One region of the Micromonospora sp. NPDC126480 genome, then DNA from elsewhere that is predicted to be linked to it. Evidence: predicted binding sites of a transcription regulator. Region 1 holds the regulator's gene; the other holds the start of a gene.
The links. The regulator HrcA, encoded in region 1, represses chaperone genes, less so after heat shock. The targets are predictions, from matches to a motif close to GGTTNGCACNCTCNNNNNGAGNGTGCNAACC.
Positions count from the first base shown of each region.

Region 2: a site for HrcA is predicted at 1,719-1,749, ahead of groES (co-chaperone GroES). Genes of this name have one in related genera too.

Region 1 covers NZ_JBEORU010000031.1:52,699-60,311, forward strand. Annotated here, with positions in the region: gene ABTW87_RS24600 (enoyl-CoA hydratase-related protein) at 1-295, opposite strand, end outside; gene hemW (radical SAM family heme chaperone HemW) at 316-1,539, shown strand; gene ABTW87_RS24610 (DUF4870 domain-containing protein) at 1,618-2,193, opposite strand; gene hrcA (heat-inducible transcriptional repressor HrcA) at 2,443-3,465, shown strand; gene dnaJ (molecular chaperone DnaJ) at 3,538-4,683, shown strand; gene ABTW87_RS24625 (16S rRNA (uracil(1498)-N(3))-methyltransferase) at 4,729-5,463, shown strand; gene ABTW87_RS24630 (SDR family NAD(P)-dependent oxidoreductase) at 5,566-6,327, opposite strand; gene ABTW87_RS24635 (histidine triad nucleotide-binding protein) at 6,422-6,784, shown strand; gene ABTW87_RS24640 (serine hydrolase domain-containing protein) at 6,781-7,613, shown strand, end outside.
Region 2 covers NZ_JBEORU010000012.1:116,111-123,723, forward strand. Annotated here, with positions in the region: gene ABTW87_RS14050 (THUMP-like domain-containing protein) at 1-404, opposite strand, end outside; gene ABTW87_RS14055 (DUF397 domain-containing protein) at 571-762, opposite strand; gene ABTW87_RS14060 (helix-turn-helix domain-containing protein) at 753-1,553, opposite strand; gene groES (co-chaperone GroES) at 1,889-2,197, shown strand; gene groL (chaperonin GroEL) at 2,268-3,917, shown strand; gene ABTW87_RS14075 (sulfite oxidase) at 4,043-5,611, shown strand; gene ABTW87_RS14080 (WhiB family transcriptional regulator) at 5,846-6,229, opposite strand; gene ABTW87_RS14085 (helix-turn-helix transcriptional regulator) at 6,472-7,290, shown strand; gene ABTW87_RS14090 (DUF5319 domain-containing protein) at 7,321-7,613, opposite strand, start outside.

The DNA.
Region 1 (7,613 bases):
GCTTGGGGCACTCCCAGACGGCCGCGAGCACGTCGCCGAGCATCCCGGCGGGCACGGTCCCGCTGGCGTACGCGGCGGCGGTCTCCTTCAGGTCGGCGCCGGAGCAGAAGACCGGACCGGTGTGGTCCAGCACGACCACGCGTACGCCGTCGTCGGCGACCGCCGCGGCGAGGCCGTCGAGCAGCTGGGTCATCAGCGGCGTGGAGAGCGCGTTGCGGTTGTGCGGGCTGTCCAGGGTGAGGGTGGTCACCCCGCGGGCCGTGGTGACCCGCACGAGCGCGTCGGGAGAGGTCATGGAAGGGCACACTAGTGGCCATGCCCGGCGTCCTTCCAGAAGGCGAGATCGTCCCCGCCGACGGTTCGCTGCCCGCCACCGCCCTCGGCTCGGTCGGCGCGCGCGGTTTCGGCGTGTACGTGCACGTTCCGTTCTGCGCCAGCCGCTGCGGCTACTGCGACTTCAACACGTACACGGCGGCCGAGCTGGGCGGTGGTGCCGGCCGCGAGGAGTACGCGGACACCGTCCTCGCCGAGCTGGCCCTGGCCGCCCGGGTGCTGCGCGACAGCCCGCCGCCCCGGGTCGACACGGTCTTCGTCGGCGGCGGCACCCCGACCCTGCTTCCGCCCGGCGACCTGGCGCGGATCCTCGACGGCGTCGACCGCGCGTTCGGGTTGGCGCCGGACGCCGAGGTCACCACCGAGGCCAACCCGGAGTCGGTCACCCCGGAGTCGCTCGCCGCGCTGCGGGCCGCCGGCTACACGCGGATCTCGCTGGGCATGCAGTCCGCGTCGCCGGGGGTGCTGGCGATCCTCGACCGCAGGCACAGCGCCGGCCGGGCGGTCGCCGCCGCGCGGGAGGCCCGCGACGCCGGGTTCGCGCACGTCAACCTGGATCTGATCTACGGCACGCCGGGGGAGAGCGCGGCGGACTTCGCGGCCACGCTCGACCAGGTGGTCGGCGCCGGGGTGGACCACGTCAGCGCGTACGCCCTGATCGTGGAGGAGGGCACCCGGCTCGCCGCCCGGATGCGCCGCGGTGAGCTGGCGTACCCCTCCGACGACGTCGCCGCGGACCGTTACCTGGCCGCGGAGGCCGCCCTCGGCGCGGCCGGCTTCTCCTGGTACGAGGTTTCCAACTGGGCACGGACGCCGGCCGCCCGCTGCCGCCACAACCTGCTGTACTGGTCCGGCGGGGACTGGTGGGGCCTCGGCCCAGGGGCGCACAGCCACGTCGGCGGTGTGCGCTGGTGGAACGTGAAGCACCCCACGGCGTACGCGAAGCGCCTGGCCGCCGGGGAGTCGCCCGGTCTGGCCCGGGAGGTGCTGTCCGCCGACGAGGCGCACATGGAGGACGTCATGCTGCGCCTGCGGCTCGCCTCCGGCCTGCCGCTGGACGTGCTGGACCCGGCCGGGCTGGCCGGCGCGGAGCGGGCGCGGGCGAGCGGCCTGCTCGACGCGGCGGAGTGGGCGGCCGGCCGCGCCGTGCTGACCCTGCGTGGCCGGCTGCTCGCCGACGCCGTGGTGCGTGACCTGCTGCCGTGACCGCCGCTCCCGGCCGGGTCCCCCCGCGTCGGGCGAGGGTGGGTGGTGCCGACCGGCCGGGGGAGCGGCCGGTCGGGATCACTTGATGAAGTTCGCGGACATCGGGTAGCGGTACAGCGTGCCCTCGTTCGCCCGCAGGCCGGCGATGATGCCGAACACGATCTGGATCACCACGACGGCGATGCTGGGCAGGAACAGCAGGCACCAGCTGACGAAGAGCAGCACGAAGGCGATGAGCGACCACACGATCTGGAAGTTCAGCGCCGCGAGGGCGTGGGCCCGGACGCTCGGCGACTGGTTGCCGCGGGCCAGGTACGCGATCAGCGGGGCGACGAAACCGAGCGGGCCGAAGCTGACCAACGCGCCGAGCGCGCCGCCGAAGTGCGCGACGAGCGCCCAGGTCTTGTCCTCGTTGTTGGCGTAGCCGGCGGGTGGGCCGTACGCGCCGCCGGTCGGGTAGCCCGGACCGGGAGGGGGATATCCACCCGGCGGCGGGTAGCCGCCGGACGGCGGAGTGTCACCGGTGGGTGGCGGATAGCCGCCGGGCGGGGGATAGCCGCCCGCGCCGGGTGCGCCGGACAGTGGTGTGGTGGGCTCGTCGGGGCCGGGGCCCTGGGGGTCTCCGCTGCCGGGAGGGCGAGGTGGTTCAGTCATGGGGATCACGGTAGGGGCAGCCGACAACGGCGCACCAGAGCGACACCGGCCCGGATGTCCGGATGAACGGCCCTGGTGTGACGGGACGGCACCGCCCCGGCGTCGCGGTCGGCCGTCGGGGCGCCCCAATCGTCCCTCGTTGATCATCGCGGCGGCGGGCGCGCCGACGTAGACTGGCACTCGCTACAGTCGAGTGCCAGGGCGCCGCCCGGGCAGCCGGCGGCCGACGCGCGACAGGAGGTGGGGAGGATGGGTCTCGACGACCGCAAGCTCGCGGTGCTGCGCGCGATCGTCGAGGACTACGTCGCCACCCAGGAGCCGGTCGGCAGCAAGGCCCTGGTCGAGCGCCATCAGCTGGGCGTCTCCCCGGCGACCGTCCGTAACGACATGGCGGTCCTCGAGGAGGAGGGCTACATCCGGCAGCCGCACACCAGCGCGGGCCGGGTCCCCACCGACCGGGGCTACCGGCTCTTCGTGGACCGGCTGTCCCGGGTCAAGCCGCTCAGCCCGGCCGAGCGCCGCGCGATAGAGCGCTTCCTGGTCGGCGCGGTCGACCTCGACGACGTGGTGCACCGCACCGTCCGGCTGCTGGCCCAGCTGACCCGGCAGGTCGCCGTCGTGCAGTACCCGTCGCTGGCCCGCTCCTCGGTGCGTCACCTGGAGCTGGTGCCCATCTCCACCACCCGGTTGATGCTCGTCATGATCGCCGACACCGGCCGCGTCGAGCAGCGCCTCGTCGAGCTGCCCCGGCCGATCCCCGCCGACGACGTCACCGACCTGCGCCGACTGGTCAACGAGAAGCTGGTCGGCACCCGGCTGTCCGAGACGCCGCCCCTGGTGCAGGCGCTGGTCGACGAGGCCACGGCCGAGCTGCGCCCCGCCATGACCACGCTCTCCACGGTGCTGCTGGAGACGCTGGTCGAGCGGCACGAGGAGCGGATCGCCCTGGCCGGCACCGCCAACCTGGCCCGGGGCGGCCTGCTCGACTTCCAGGGCTCGCTGCGGCCGATCCTGGAGGCGCTGGAGGAGGAGGTCGTGCTCCTCAAGCTCATCGGCGAGGTCGAGCCGAGCACCATGCGGGTCCGCATCGGCGACGAGAATGAGATCGACAATCTCCGTGCGGCGTCGGTGGTCAGCACCGGCTACGGCCCCGGGGCCACCATCGTCGGTGGTCTCGGCGTGCTGGGCCCGACCCGGATGGACTACCCCGGCACCATCGCCACGGTGCGGGCCGTGGCACGCTACGTGGGCGACCTGCTGGCCCAGAACTAGGCAGTACCCGTCCGGCCACGTTCGGGCCGGCGGCCGGCGCAACGCGAGACGAACATGAGGACACGGAACGCAGTGGCCAGGGACTACTACGGCATCCTCGGCGTGAGCCGGGACGCCTCCGACGACGAGATCAAGCGCGCCTACCGCAAGCTCGCGCGCAAGTACCACCCGGACGTGAATCCGGACCCGGAGGCGCAGGAGAAGTTCAAGGACATCAACGCCGCGTACGAGGTCCTCTCCGACGACCGGAAGCGGCAGATCGTCGACCTCGGCGGCGATCCCCTCGCGCCGGGCGGCGGGGGCGCCGGCGGTCCGGGCGGTCCCGGCGGGGCGGGCCCGTTCGTCGGCTTCCAGGACATCATGGACGCGTTCTTCGGCGGTGCCGCCGGCGGTGCCCGGGGGCCGCGCCCGCGTACCCGGCCCGGTGCCGACGCGATTCTCCGCCTGGAACTGGATCTGCAGGAGACCGCGTTCGGCGTCGAGGCGCCGATCACCGTCGACACGGCCGTGCTCTGCACCACGTGCTCCGGCGCCGGCACCGCCGCCGGCACCCACCTGGCCACCTGTGAGGCGTGCGGCGGCCGGGGCGAGGTCCAGTCGGTGCAGCGAACCTTCCTCGGCCAGGTCGTGTCGGCCCGGCCGTGCACCGTCTGCCAGGGCTACGGCACGACGATCCCGCACCCCTGCCCGACCTGCGCCGGTGACGGGCGGGTGCGCACCCGCCGCTCGCTCACCGTCAAGATTCCGGCCGGCGTCGAGGACGGCATGCGCATCCGGCTGGCCCAGCAGGGCGAGGTCGGCCCCGGCGGCGGCACGGCCGGCGACCTCTACGTCGAGATCCACGAGCGGCCGCACGACGTCTTCTCCCGCAAGGGCGACGACCTGCACTGCCGGGTGACCGTCCCGATGACGGCGGCGGCGCTCGGCACGCGCCTCACCATCAAGACGCTCGACAGCGAGGAGCCCGTCGACGTCAAGCCCGGCACCCAGCCCGGCAGCACGCTGCGGCTGCGCGCCCGTGGCGTACCGCACCTGCGCGGCACCGGGCGCGGCGACCTCTACGTCCACCTCGACGTCCGTACGCCGACCAAGCTCGACGCCGAGCAGGAGAAGATGCTGCGCGAGTTCGCCCGTACCCGTGGCGAGGAGGTCGCCGAGCTGACCAAGCAGGGCGGCTTCTTCTCCCGGATGCGGGACGCCTTCAACGGCCACGCCTGACGGTCCGGCGGCCCGGCGACCGGCCGGGCCGTTAGCCTGACGATCGTGTCCGCACCGCTCTTCCTCGTCGAGTCGCTGCCCACCGCCGACGAGATGGTCCTCGACGGCCCCGAGGGGCGGCACGCCGCCACCGTGCAGCGACTCCGCGTCGGCGAGCGGCTGCTGCTCGCCGACGGGCGGGGTGGCACGGCCGCCGCGGTGGTCACCGCCGTCGGCAAGGCCACCCTCGACGTCGAGATCACCTCCCGGGGGTACGCGGACGCGCCCGTCCCGCGGCTGGTGGTGGTGCAGGGCATCGCCAAGGGGGACCGGGGCGAACTGGCGGTGCAGGCGATGACCGAGGCGGGCGTCGACGAGATCGTGCCCTGGGCGGCCGAACGGTCGATCGCCCTCTGGCGCGGTGACCGGGGCGTACGGGCCCGGGAGAAGTGGGTCGCCACCGCGCGGGAGGCGGCGAAGCAGGCCCGCCGGCCGTGGCTGCCGGTGGTGGCCGGCTCCCCGGACGAGTCGACGGCCCGGGTGGCCCGCCGGCTCGCCGGGGCGGACGCCGCGTTCGTCCTTCACGAGGCGGCCGAGGAGCGGCTGACGACGGTGGCGCTACCGGCGACCGGTGAGATCGTCCTGGTGGTCGGCCCCGAGGGCGGCATTTCGGACCGCGAGCTGGACGCCTTCACGGAGGCCGGCGCCCGCCCGGTCCGCCTCGGCCCGTCCGTCCTGCGTACCTCCACCGCCGGCGTAGCGGCCCTTGCAGTCCTCTCCACCCGCCTCTCCCGCTGGTAACCCGCCCCACCCTGGCGATCATGGAGTTGTGGTGCCTGACAAAAACCGCAAATCTGGCTGCAACGGGCACCATAAGTCAATGATCGACAGGCTGGGGGTGGGTCAGGTGCGGAGGTAGCTGGCGCCGTTCAGGTCCACGATCGTGCCGGAGGCCCACTCCGCGGCGGGACTCGCCAGCCAGTGCACCGCAGCGGCGATCTCCTCGGGACGGGCCACCCGGTCGAACGGGGACTGGGCGCGGATCGCGGCGCCCCGCTCGCCGCTGAGGTGCTCGGTGGTCATGTCGGTCTCGACGAAGCCCGGGGCCACGGTGGCGACCGCGATGCCGTACGGCGCCAGCGCGACGGCCAGGGACTGGCCCAGGGCGTTCAAACCCGCCTTGCTCGCCCCGTACGCCGGCTGCTCCGGCTCGCCCCGGAACGCGCCCCGCGACGAGACGTTGACGATCCGGCCGCCCCGCTCCCGCATGTGCTGCGCCGCGCACCAGGTGACGTTGGCCGCGCCGGTCAGGTTCGTCTCCACCGCCTGCCGCCAGCGGGCCCGCCACTCCTCGTACGAGGTGCCGAAGACCGGGTGGGGAGCGTCCCGCTCGCCGTACACACCGGCGTTGTTGACCAGCACGTCCAGCCCGCCCAGGCGCGCCGCGGCCTCGTCCACCATGGCGCGTACCGCCGCCGGGTCGGTGAGGTCGGCGCGGACCACCACGTGGCCGTCGCCGGGCAGGTCGGCACGGACCCGTTCGGCGGCCTCGCCGGAGTCCCGGTGGTGGATCGCCACCCGGTCCCCGCCGGCGGCGAACGCCCGCGCCACCGCCCGCCCGATGCCCCGCGAGGCCCCTGTCACCAGCACCGCCCGTGAAGTCACGCCGGCCATCCTGCCGCACTCGGCGCGGCCTGTTAAGAAGGGACCCTTCCACTACCGCAGGCGTTAACAAGGGGCCCTTCCTTACACTGCCCCGGTGAGCACAACTGACTGCCTGTTCTGCCGCATCGTCGCCGGGGAGATCCCGGCCACCGTCGTCCGGGAAACCGAAACCACCCTCGCCTTCCGGGACATCGACCCGAAGGCGCCGGTGCACGTGCTGGTCATCCCGAAGGAGCACTACGCCGACGTGGCCACCCTCGCGCAGGGCGACCCGGGGCTCGCCGGCGAGGTGCTCGTCACCGCCGCCGCGGTGGCCGAGGACGAGGGCCTGCTCGGGGACGGCTTCCGGCTGATGTTCAACACCGGGGCGTACGGCGGGCAGGAGGTCTTCCACGTCCATGCGCACCTGCTCGGCGGCGCGCCGCTCGGCCCGATGCTCGCCCGGAACGTGGCGTGACGGCCGTGCCGGACCGGCTGGACCGGATGGTCCGGCAGGTCCAGGCGCAGGCGCGGATCCCGGCGCTCTCGGCGGCCCTGCACCGTGCCGACCGCCCGTTGTGGACCTGCACGGTCGGCTGGACCGGGAACGACACCGCCCTGGACCCGCAGACCCGGTTCCGGATCGGCTCGGTGACGAAGACCTTCACGGCCGTCCTGGTCATGCAGTGCCGCGACGACGGCCTGCTCGACCTGGACGACCCGCTGAGCCGGCACCTGGACGTGCCGGCGCACGGCGAGCTCACCGTGCGCCGGCTGCTGTCGCACACCGCCGGCCTGCAGCGCGAGCCGTACGGCGACGTCTGGGACACCCTGCGCGCCCCGGACGCCGACCAGTTGCTGGCCGACCTGGCGAAGGCCGAGCGGGTGCTGCCGCCGGGTCGGCGCTACCACTACTCGAACCTGGGGCTGGCCCTGCTCGGCCGGCTGGTCGGGCAGCTGCGGGGCGGCACCTGGGCGGAGGTGCTCACCGACCGGGTGCTGGTCCCGCTGGGGCTGACCACCACCACGGTGACACCCGGCCGGCGGGCCGCCACCGGCTTCCTGGTCGACGTGTACTCCGACGAGGCGCACCCGGAGCCGCCGACGGACTTCGGCGCGGTGGGCCCGGCCGCCCAGCTCTGGAGCACGGCCGGCGACATGGCCCGCTGGGCGGCCTTCCTGGCCGACCCGGCGGCGCTCGACGCGGTCGGCCGGGTGCTCTCGCCCGCCACCCTTGAGGAGATGCGCTGGCCGGTGACGGTCACCGACGAGACGCTCTGGGCCGGCGGGTTCGGCCTCGGGCTGAT
Region 2 (7,613 bases), on a different contig from region 1:
GCCATCGCGGCGGTCAACGGGTCGGCCTCCACCCCGTACACCCGGCTGCCCGCCCGAGCGGCGGCGAGCGCGTCGGCGCCGAGGCCGCAGCCGAGATCGGCCAGGGTCGTGACGCCGGCGGTGCGGAGCCGGTCGGCCCGGCGCCGCGCCACCACTCCCCGGGTGGCCTGCTCGAGGCCGGCCCGGGTGAAGAACATCCCGGCCGCCACCGGACCGAACTTGCCGACCGCCCGCCGCCGCAGTTCGGCCTGCGTCAGCGCCGCCGCGGCCAGCCCGGCCGGCACCCCGGCGGAGCGGAGCGCCGCCGCCGCGGCCAGCGGATCGCCGCCGGCCACCTCGGCCGCCGCGGCGAGCGCCGCCGACCCCTCGGGGGTACGCAGCTCCGCCAGCTTCTCCAGGTCCACCCGGCCATTCTTCCGGCCGGTGCCGGACCGGACGGGCCGGGGGAGCCCGGCGACCCTTGCCTGATCGACTCGAGATTCATGAACTCGGGGTGTCCCGCCCGCCCGGACACCCCGACATCAATGAAACTGAGTGGCAACGCCACACCGGGCGTTCGGGTGCGCGGCGTCAGCGTGGTGTCGGGCAGGCGGCGACGAACGCCCGCCAGCTCGCCGGGGTGAAGGCGAGAACCGGCCCGGCGGGGTCCTTGCTGTCCCGGACGGCGACCACGCCGGGCAGGTTGTCGGCCACCTCGACGCAGGCGCCGCCATTCTGGTTGCTGCGGGAGGACTTGCGCCAGGCGGCGCGGGTCAAATCCATGACTTCGCCACTTCCTCGATCAGGCGGGCGGACTGCCGGCGCGGCAGCGCCTCACCGGCCACAGTCTCCCAACGCCGCCCGAGGCTGGCAAGGTCGTTCGGGCCGTCCACGGTGTGCCCCCGGAGCTGGTTGTCCAGGTGGGCCACCTCGGTGCCCTCGGCGAGCCGGGCCAGCACGAACGGGCCGGCGAGCCCGCCGTACCACGGGGTCTCGGCCGGCACGATCCGCACCTGCACGTGCGAATGGTCGGCAAGGCCACGCAGGTGCTCCACCTGCCCGTGCATGGTGGCCCGGTCGCCGACCTGCCGGCGCAGCACCTGCTCGTCGAGCACCGCGACCAGTTGCGGCGGCTCCTCGCGGGCGAGAATCTCCTGCCGGGCCATCCGGGCCAGCACCCGCTTCTCGATCTGCGCCTCGGCCAGCGGCGGACCGGCCTGGAGCATCGCCCGCGCGTACGCCTCGGTCTGGAGCAGTCCCGGCACGACGGCCGGGTCGTACCAGCGCAGCGCGACGGCCTCCCGCTCGATCTCGCCCCACGGCCGGAACCAGTCCGGCTCGGCCTGCTGCCGGATCAACTCGAGCAGCCCGACGAAGAGGCCACCGGTCTCCAGCACCTTGTCGAACCGGGCCAGGTAGTCGGCGCTGAGCTGGTGCGGGCCGATCTCCATCGCGCTCACCGACGACGCTGAATAGTTGAGCAACCTGCCCAGCTCCTCCTGGCTGAGCCCGCGCGTCTTGCGGGCCCGGCGCAGCTGGTCGCGCAGGAACTCAAGGGTTGGTACCTCGGCCATCCGTCCGCCCTCCGTGATGTGTTGGCGCCGGACAGTAAGGGCCGGCCGGTCGGCGGGGAAGTGAGTGCCGGCGTGTTGCGGTAATCCCTGGCGGAAGAGTGGCGACGCGCCGGGGTGTCCCGTTGGCACTCTCCTTGACGGAGTGCTAGCCGAGGAATAACCTGCGATTAGCACTCTCACCCTGAGGGTGCCAATCTCCGGGCGTTGGCGTCCGGGGGTTGACGCCAGGCGGACCGGCACCCGCGACGACGGCCCCGCCCGGTGGCATGTGGCAGATTGACGCTGGTCGGCACGCCCGGCCGGTAACGAAACCAGTACCCCAGGAGGGTATGCCCGTGACTACCGCGACCAAGGTTGCGATCAAGCCGCTCGAGGACCGGATCGTGGTCCAGGCGAACGAGGCTGAGACCACCACGGCGTCGGGCATCGTGATCCCCGACACCGCCAAGGAGAAGCCGCAGGAGGGCACCGTCCTCGCTGTCGGCCCGGGCCGGATCGACGACAAGGGCAACCGCGTGCCGCTCGACGTAGCCGTCGGCGACACCGTCCTCTACTCGAAGTACGGCGGCACCGAGGTCAAGTACGCCGGCGAGGAGTACCTGGTGCTCTCCGCCCGCGACGTCCTCGCGGTCATCGAGAAGTAAGCAACCGAGCAGTGTCGTTGCCCCGGTCCGGCTCGCCGGGCCGGGGCGACGTCGCTTCGAAGGGACATTCATGGCGAAGATCCTGAGCTTCTCGGACGACGCGCGGCACCTGCTGGAGCACGGTGTCAACGCCCTCGCGGACGCGGTCAAGGTCACCCTCGGCCCCCGCGGGCGCAACGTCGTCCTGGACAAGAAGTTTGGTGCGCCCACGATCACCAACGACGGCGTGACCATCGCCAAGGAGATCGAGCTCACCAACCCGTACGAGAACCTCGGCGCGCAGCTGGTCAAGGAGGTGGCGACCAAGACCAACGACGTCGCCGGCGACGGGACCACCACCGCGACCGTGCTGGCCCAGGCGATGGTCCGCGAGGGCCTGCGCAACGTCGCGGCCGGCGCCAACCCGACCGGCCTCAAGCGGGGCATCGACTCGGCGGCCGCGAAGGTCTCCGAGGCGCTGCTCGGCAAGGCCGTCGAGGTGTCCGACAAGGCGGCGATCGCGCACGTGGCGACCGTCTCCGCGCAGGACGCGACGATCGGCGAGCTGATCGCCGAGGCGATGGAGAAGGTCGGCCGCGACGGCGTCATCACCGTCGAGGAGGGCTCCACCCTCGCCACCGAGCTGGACGTGACCGAGGGTCTCCAGTTCGACAAGGGCTTCATCTCGCCGAACTTCGTCACCGACGTGGAGGCGCAGGAGGCGGTCCTGGAGGACCCGTACATCCTGATCACCACGCAGAAGATCTCGGCGATCGAGGAGCTGCTGCCGCTGCTGGAGAAGGTCCTGCAGAACAGCAAGCCGCTGCTCATCATCGCCGAGGACGTCGAGGGTCAGGCCCTGTCCACCCTGGTGGTCAACTCGCTCCGCAAGACCATCAAGGTCTGCGCGGTGAAGGCCCCGGGCTTCGGGGACCGCCGCAAGGCGATGCTGCAGGACATGGCGATCCTCACCGGCGCGGAGCTGGTCGCGCCCGAGCTGGGCTACAAGCTCGACCAGGTCGGCCTGGAGGTGCTCGGCACCGCCCGGCGCGTGGTGGTCGACAAGGAGAACACCACGATCGTCGAAGGCGGCGGCCAGGCTTCCGACGTCACCGACCGGGTCGCCCAGATCCGCAAGGAGATCGAGGCCTCGGACTCCGAGTGGGACCGGGAGAAGCTCTCCGAGCGGCTGGCCAAGCTCTCCGGCGGCGTTGCCGTCATCAAGGTGGGCGCCGCGACCGAGGTCGAGATGAAGGAGCGCAAGCACCGCATCGAGGACGCGATCGCCGCGACCAAGGCAGCGGTCGAGGAGGGTACGGTCCCCGGCGGCGGTGCCGCCCTGGCCCAGATCCTGCCGGTGCTCGACGACGACCTCGGCTTCACCGGTGACGAGAAGGTGGGCGTCTCGATCGTGCGCAAGGCACTTGTCGAGCCGCTGCGCTGGATCGCGCAGAACGCCGGCCACGACGGCTACGTGGTGGTGCAGAAGGTCGTCGGCAAGGACTGGGGCCACGGCCTCGACGCGGCCACCGGCGAGTACGTGGACCTGGCCAAGTCCGGCATCCTCGACCCGGTGAAGGTGACCCGCAACGCGGTCGCCAACGCCGCGTCCATCGCCGGCCTGCTGCTCACCACGGAGAGCCTCGTGGTGGAGAAGCCGGCGGAGCCGGAGCCGGCCGCGGGCGGCCACGGTCACTCGCACGGCCACGGCCACAGCCACCAGCACGGCCCGGGCTTCTGACCCACGCCGCAGGCCCGTCCGGGGCGCACCGTCGTACGCGGCGGTGCGCCCCGACGCATTCCCGGGTGCTTACGGAACTCTGACGTGCCTACCGGCTCCCGCCCCGATCGGAAAGACTGGTCCGCGTGACCACCACGACGCGCCGCCACGCTGCCCTGGCCGGGGTGACCGCCGCCGCCGTGGCGATCGGCTCGGCCGAACTGGTGGCGGTGCTGAGCGGTCCGCGATCCGCGCCGCTGGTGGCCGTCGGAGGGCTGGTGGTCGACACCGTGCCCGAGCCGCTCAAGCAGCTCGGCATCGCGCTCTTCGGCACGTACGACAAGATCGCTCTGCTGGTGGGCACGGCGCTGCTGCTGGCCGCGTTCGCCGCGCTGCTCGGTGTCCTGTCCCGGCGCCGGATGACGTACGGTCTGGCCGGCGTCGCGGCCTTCACGGCCCTGGGGATCGCCGCGGCGCTGACCCGGGCCGGCGCGGACGCCGGCGACGCCCTGCCGGCGCTGGTCGGCGGTGGCCTCGGCGCGCTTGTGCTGTGGGCGTTCATCGCCGGCCCGCTGGAGCTGGACCCCTGGCCCTGGCGGTCACCCACGCCGGAGCCGGAGCACGACGAGGAGGCGACCGGCCCGGACCCGGAGTCGCGGCGGCGGTTCCTCGCCGCGAGCGGGCTGCTGCTCGGGGCGGCCGGCGTGGCCGGCCTCGGCGGCCGGTGGCTGGCCGGCCGGCGCGGCGTCTCGGCGGCCCGCGACGCGATCGCACTGCCGCCCCCGGCCTCTCCGGCGCCCGCCGTCCCGCCGGGCGCCGACCTGAACGTGCCGCAGCTCGCCCCCTACGTCACGCCGAACTCCGGCTTCTACCGGATCGACACCGCCCTGGTGGTGCCGCAGGTGGACCCCGCCACCTGGCGGCTGCGCATTCACGGCCGGGTCCGCAACCCGGTCACGCTCACTTTCGACGACCTGCTGGCCCGGCCACTGGTGGAGCGGTACGTCACCCTGGCCTGCGTCTCCAACGAGGTCGGCGGTGACCTGATCGGCAACGCGCGCTGGCTCGGCGTGCCGCTCAAGGACCTGCTGGACGAGGCGGATCCGGAGGAGGGCGCGGACCAGGTGGTCGGGCGGTCGGTCGACGGCTGGACCTGCGGCACCCCCACCACGGTGCTGCGGGACGGGCGGGACGCGCTGCTGGCGGTGGGTATGAACGGTGAGCCGCTGCCGGTCGAGCACGGCTTCCCGGCCCGGGTGGTGGTGCCGGGGCTGTACGGCTACGTGTCGGCCTGCAAGTGGGTGACCGAGCTGGAGCTGACGAGCTTCGCGGACTTCGACGCGTACTGGGTGCCGCGCGGCTGGTCGGCGCAGGGCCCGGTGAAGACGCAGTCGCGGATCGACACGCCGCGCCCCCGCAACCGGCTGAGCGCCGGCCAGGTGGTCGTCGCCGGGGTGGCCTGGGCGCAGCACCGCGGCATCCGCCGGGTGGAGGTCCGCGTGGACGAGGGCCCCTGGCGGGAGGTGGTCCTCGCGCCGGCCGTCTCGGTGGACACCTGGGTGCAGTGGTCGTGGCGGTGGGACGCGACGCCGGGGGAGCACACGCTCCAGGTCCGGGCCACCGACTCGACCGGTGCGACCCAGCCGGCCCGGCGGACGGCGGTGGCCCCGGACGGCGCGACCGGCTGGCACACGGTACGCGTGACCGTCCGCTGACCGAACGGCCCGCCCCACCTCACCACGCCGCCACCTGTGCCGGCTCCCCTTTGCTCTGCTTCAACCCACGCAACGATTCCGACGCTGTTCCGGTGCGTCCGTTGAAGCAGAGCAAAGGGGATCGCGGAGGTCCCTGCGGGTACCGAGACGCGGGTAGCGGGCGGGGTCCCCCGACGCGTGACGCCGCGCCCCGCAACAGGGGGCGCGGCGTCACGATGAAGTCGTACGGCCTGGTCAGGCGATCTTGCGTTGCTCGGGCACGGCGGACTTGTGCGGACGGCCCAGGCGGGCCTCCAGGCGCGCCACGTCCACCCGGCTCTTCCGGCGGTCGGCCAGGTCCTCCCAGCCCATGGCCAGCAGCCGCAGCCGCTCCGACTCGCTGAAGCCGCCCCACACGCCGTACGGCTCGCGGACGGAGAGCGCGTGCGCCGCGCACTCGGCGCGGACCGGGCAGGTGCGGCAGACCGCCTTGGCGCCCGACTCCCGGCGCAGCCGGGACGAACCCCGCTCGCCGTCCGGGTGGAAGAACTGGGCGCTGTCCCGACCTCGGCAGGCGCCCAGGCGCTGCCAGTCCCAGAGGTCGACGATAGGTCCGGGAAGTCTGCGTACGTTCGACATCAGCACCCCTCCTTCCGCGCGGCACCGCGGAGTTCCTGTGTTACCGGCGTCCGCGCTGGCGCGCCGTGTCCGGCTCGAGGTCACCGGTACCCGGGCTCGGCGCGACTCACACGTCTGTGATCGAAAACGTCGGACAACTCGCGGCATATGCCCCAACTGTCGGAAAAGTTCGAAGGATTGGGCGGAACCTCCTCCCGACGGGACCCCGTCATGGTCTGCTCGTTGGCGGAGAGGAGACCACAGTGCGTACGGTTCTCGTGTGCGTTCGGACGCCCTTGGCGGCCCAGCACCTGACCTCCGCGGCAGCGCGGCTTGGACTGTCCGGGGCGGTGCGCACCGCCGTCTCCGATCCCGAGGTGATGTTGCGGCTGGCGGAGCGTCCCGCCGACGTGGTGCTCGCCGACACGGCGCTCACCCGGCCGGACAGCGCCGGGTTCGTCCGCCGGGTGCTCGCCCGGGCGCCACAGGCCGCGGTGGTGCTGCTCGGCGCCGAGGAGTCCGAGGCCGCCGCCGCGACGATCAGCGCCGGCGCCCGGGGTCTCATCCAGGGCACCGACCACGACCTGACCAGCGCGGTGGCGAAGGCCCTGCTGCTGCTCTCCGCCCCCGGGCGGGCCAACCGGCACCGGGTGACCGACCCGGCGCGGGACGCCGCCTCCGTGGGCGGTCCGGTCCGCTCCACACCGGCTGGCCGGGCTCCCGCCGACCCGGCACCGGCCTGGCCGGCCGGCGCCGCCGACGGTTCGGGACATCCGGCGATGGTGCCGGTGCAGCGCGGCGACGACCCCGCCGAGCCGACCGGGGAGCCGGAGGCCGCGGTCACGGGCCAGCGCGCGGCGACGCCCGGGCGGGACGGCCGGCCGCCCGTCGGGCTGACCGAGCGCGAACTGCAGGTGCTGCTGGGCATGGCCGAGGGCAAGAGCAACGCCGAGATCGGGCGGGAGCTGTTCGTGTCCGAGGACACGGTCAAGACCCACGCCCGGCGGCTGTTCCGCAAGCTCGGCGCCCGGGACCGGGCCCACGCCGTCGCCGCCGGCTTCCGCGCCGGGTTGGTCGCCTGACCCTCACCGGTACGGTGCCGGCGGCCCGGGTCAGCGCTCGGCGCTCGGCTCCTCGTCCGAGCCCTCACTCAGCGTGTCGTGCACCCCGTCGGCGTAACCCCGCGCGTAGTCCCACGTGACGTAGTGGTCCGGGTCCGGGTCGTACGCCGGCTCGTGGACCCGGGGGCGGCCCGAGCTGAGCAGGTGGCGCAGGTTGCCCCGGAGCAGGTCCCAGTCGAAGTAGTGGGGCTCCCGGCAGTCCTCGCACTCGATCACCAACCCGCGGACCCCGATCGGCGCCAGCAGCGCCTGGTAGATCTCCAGGTCGGCGAGGTCCTCCAGCA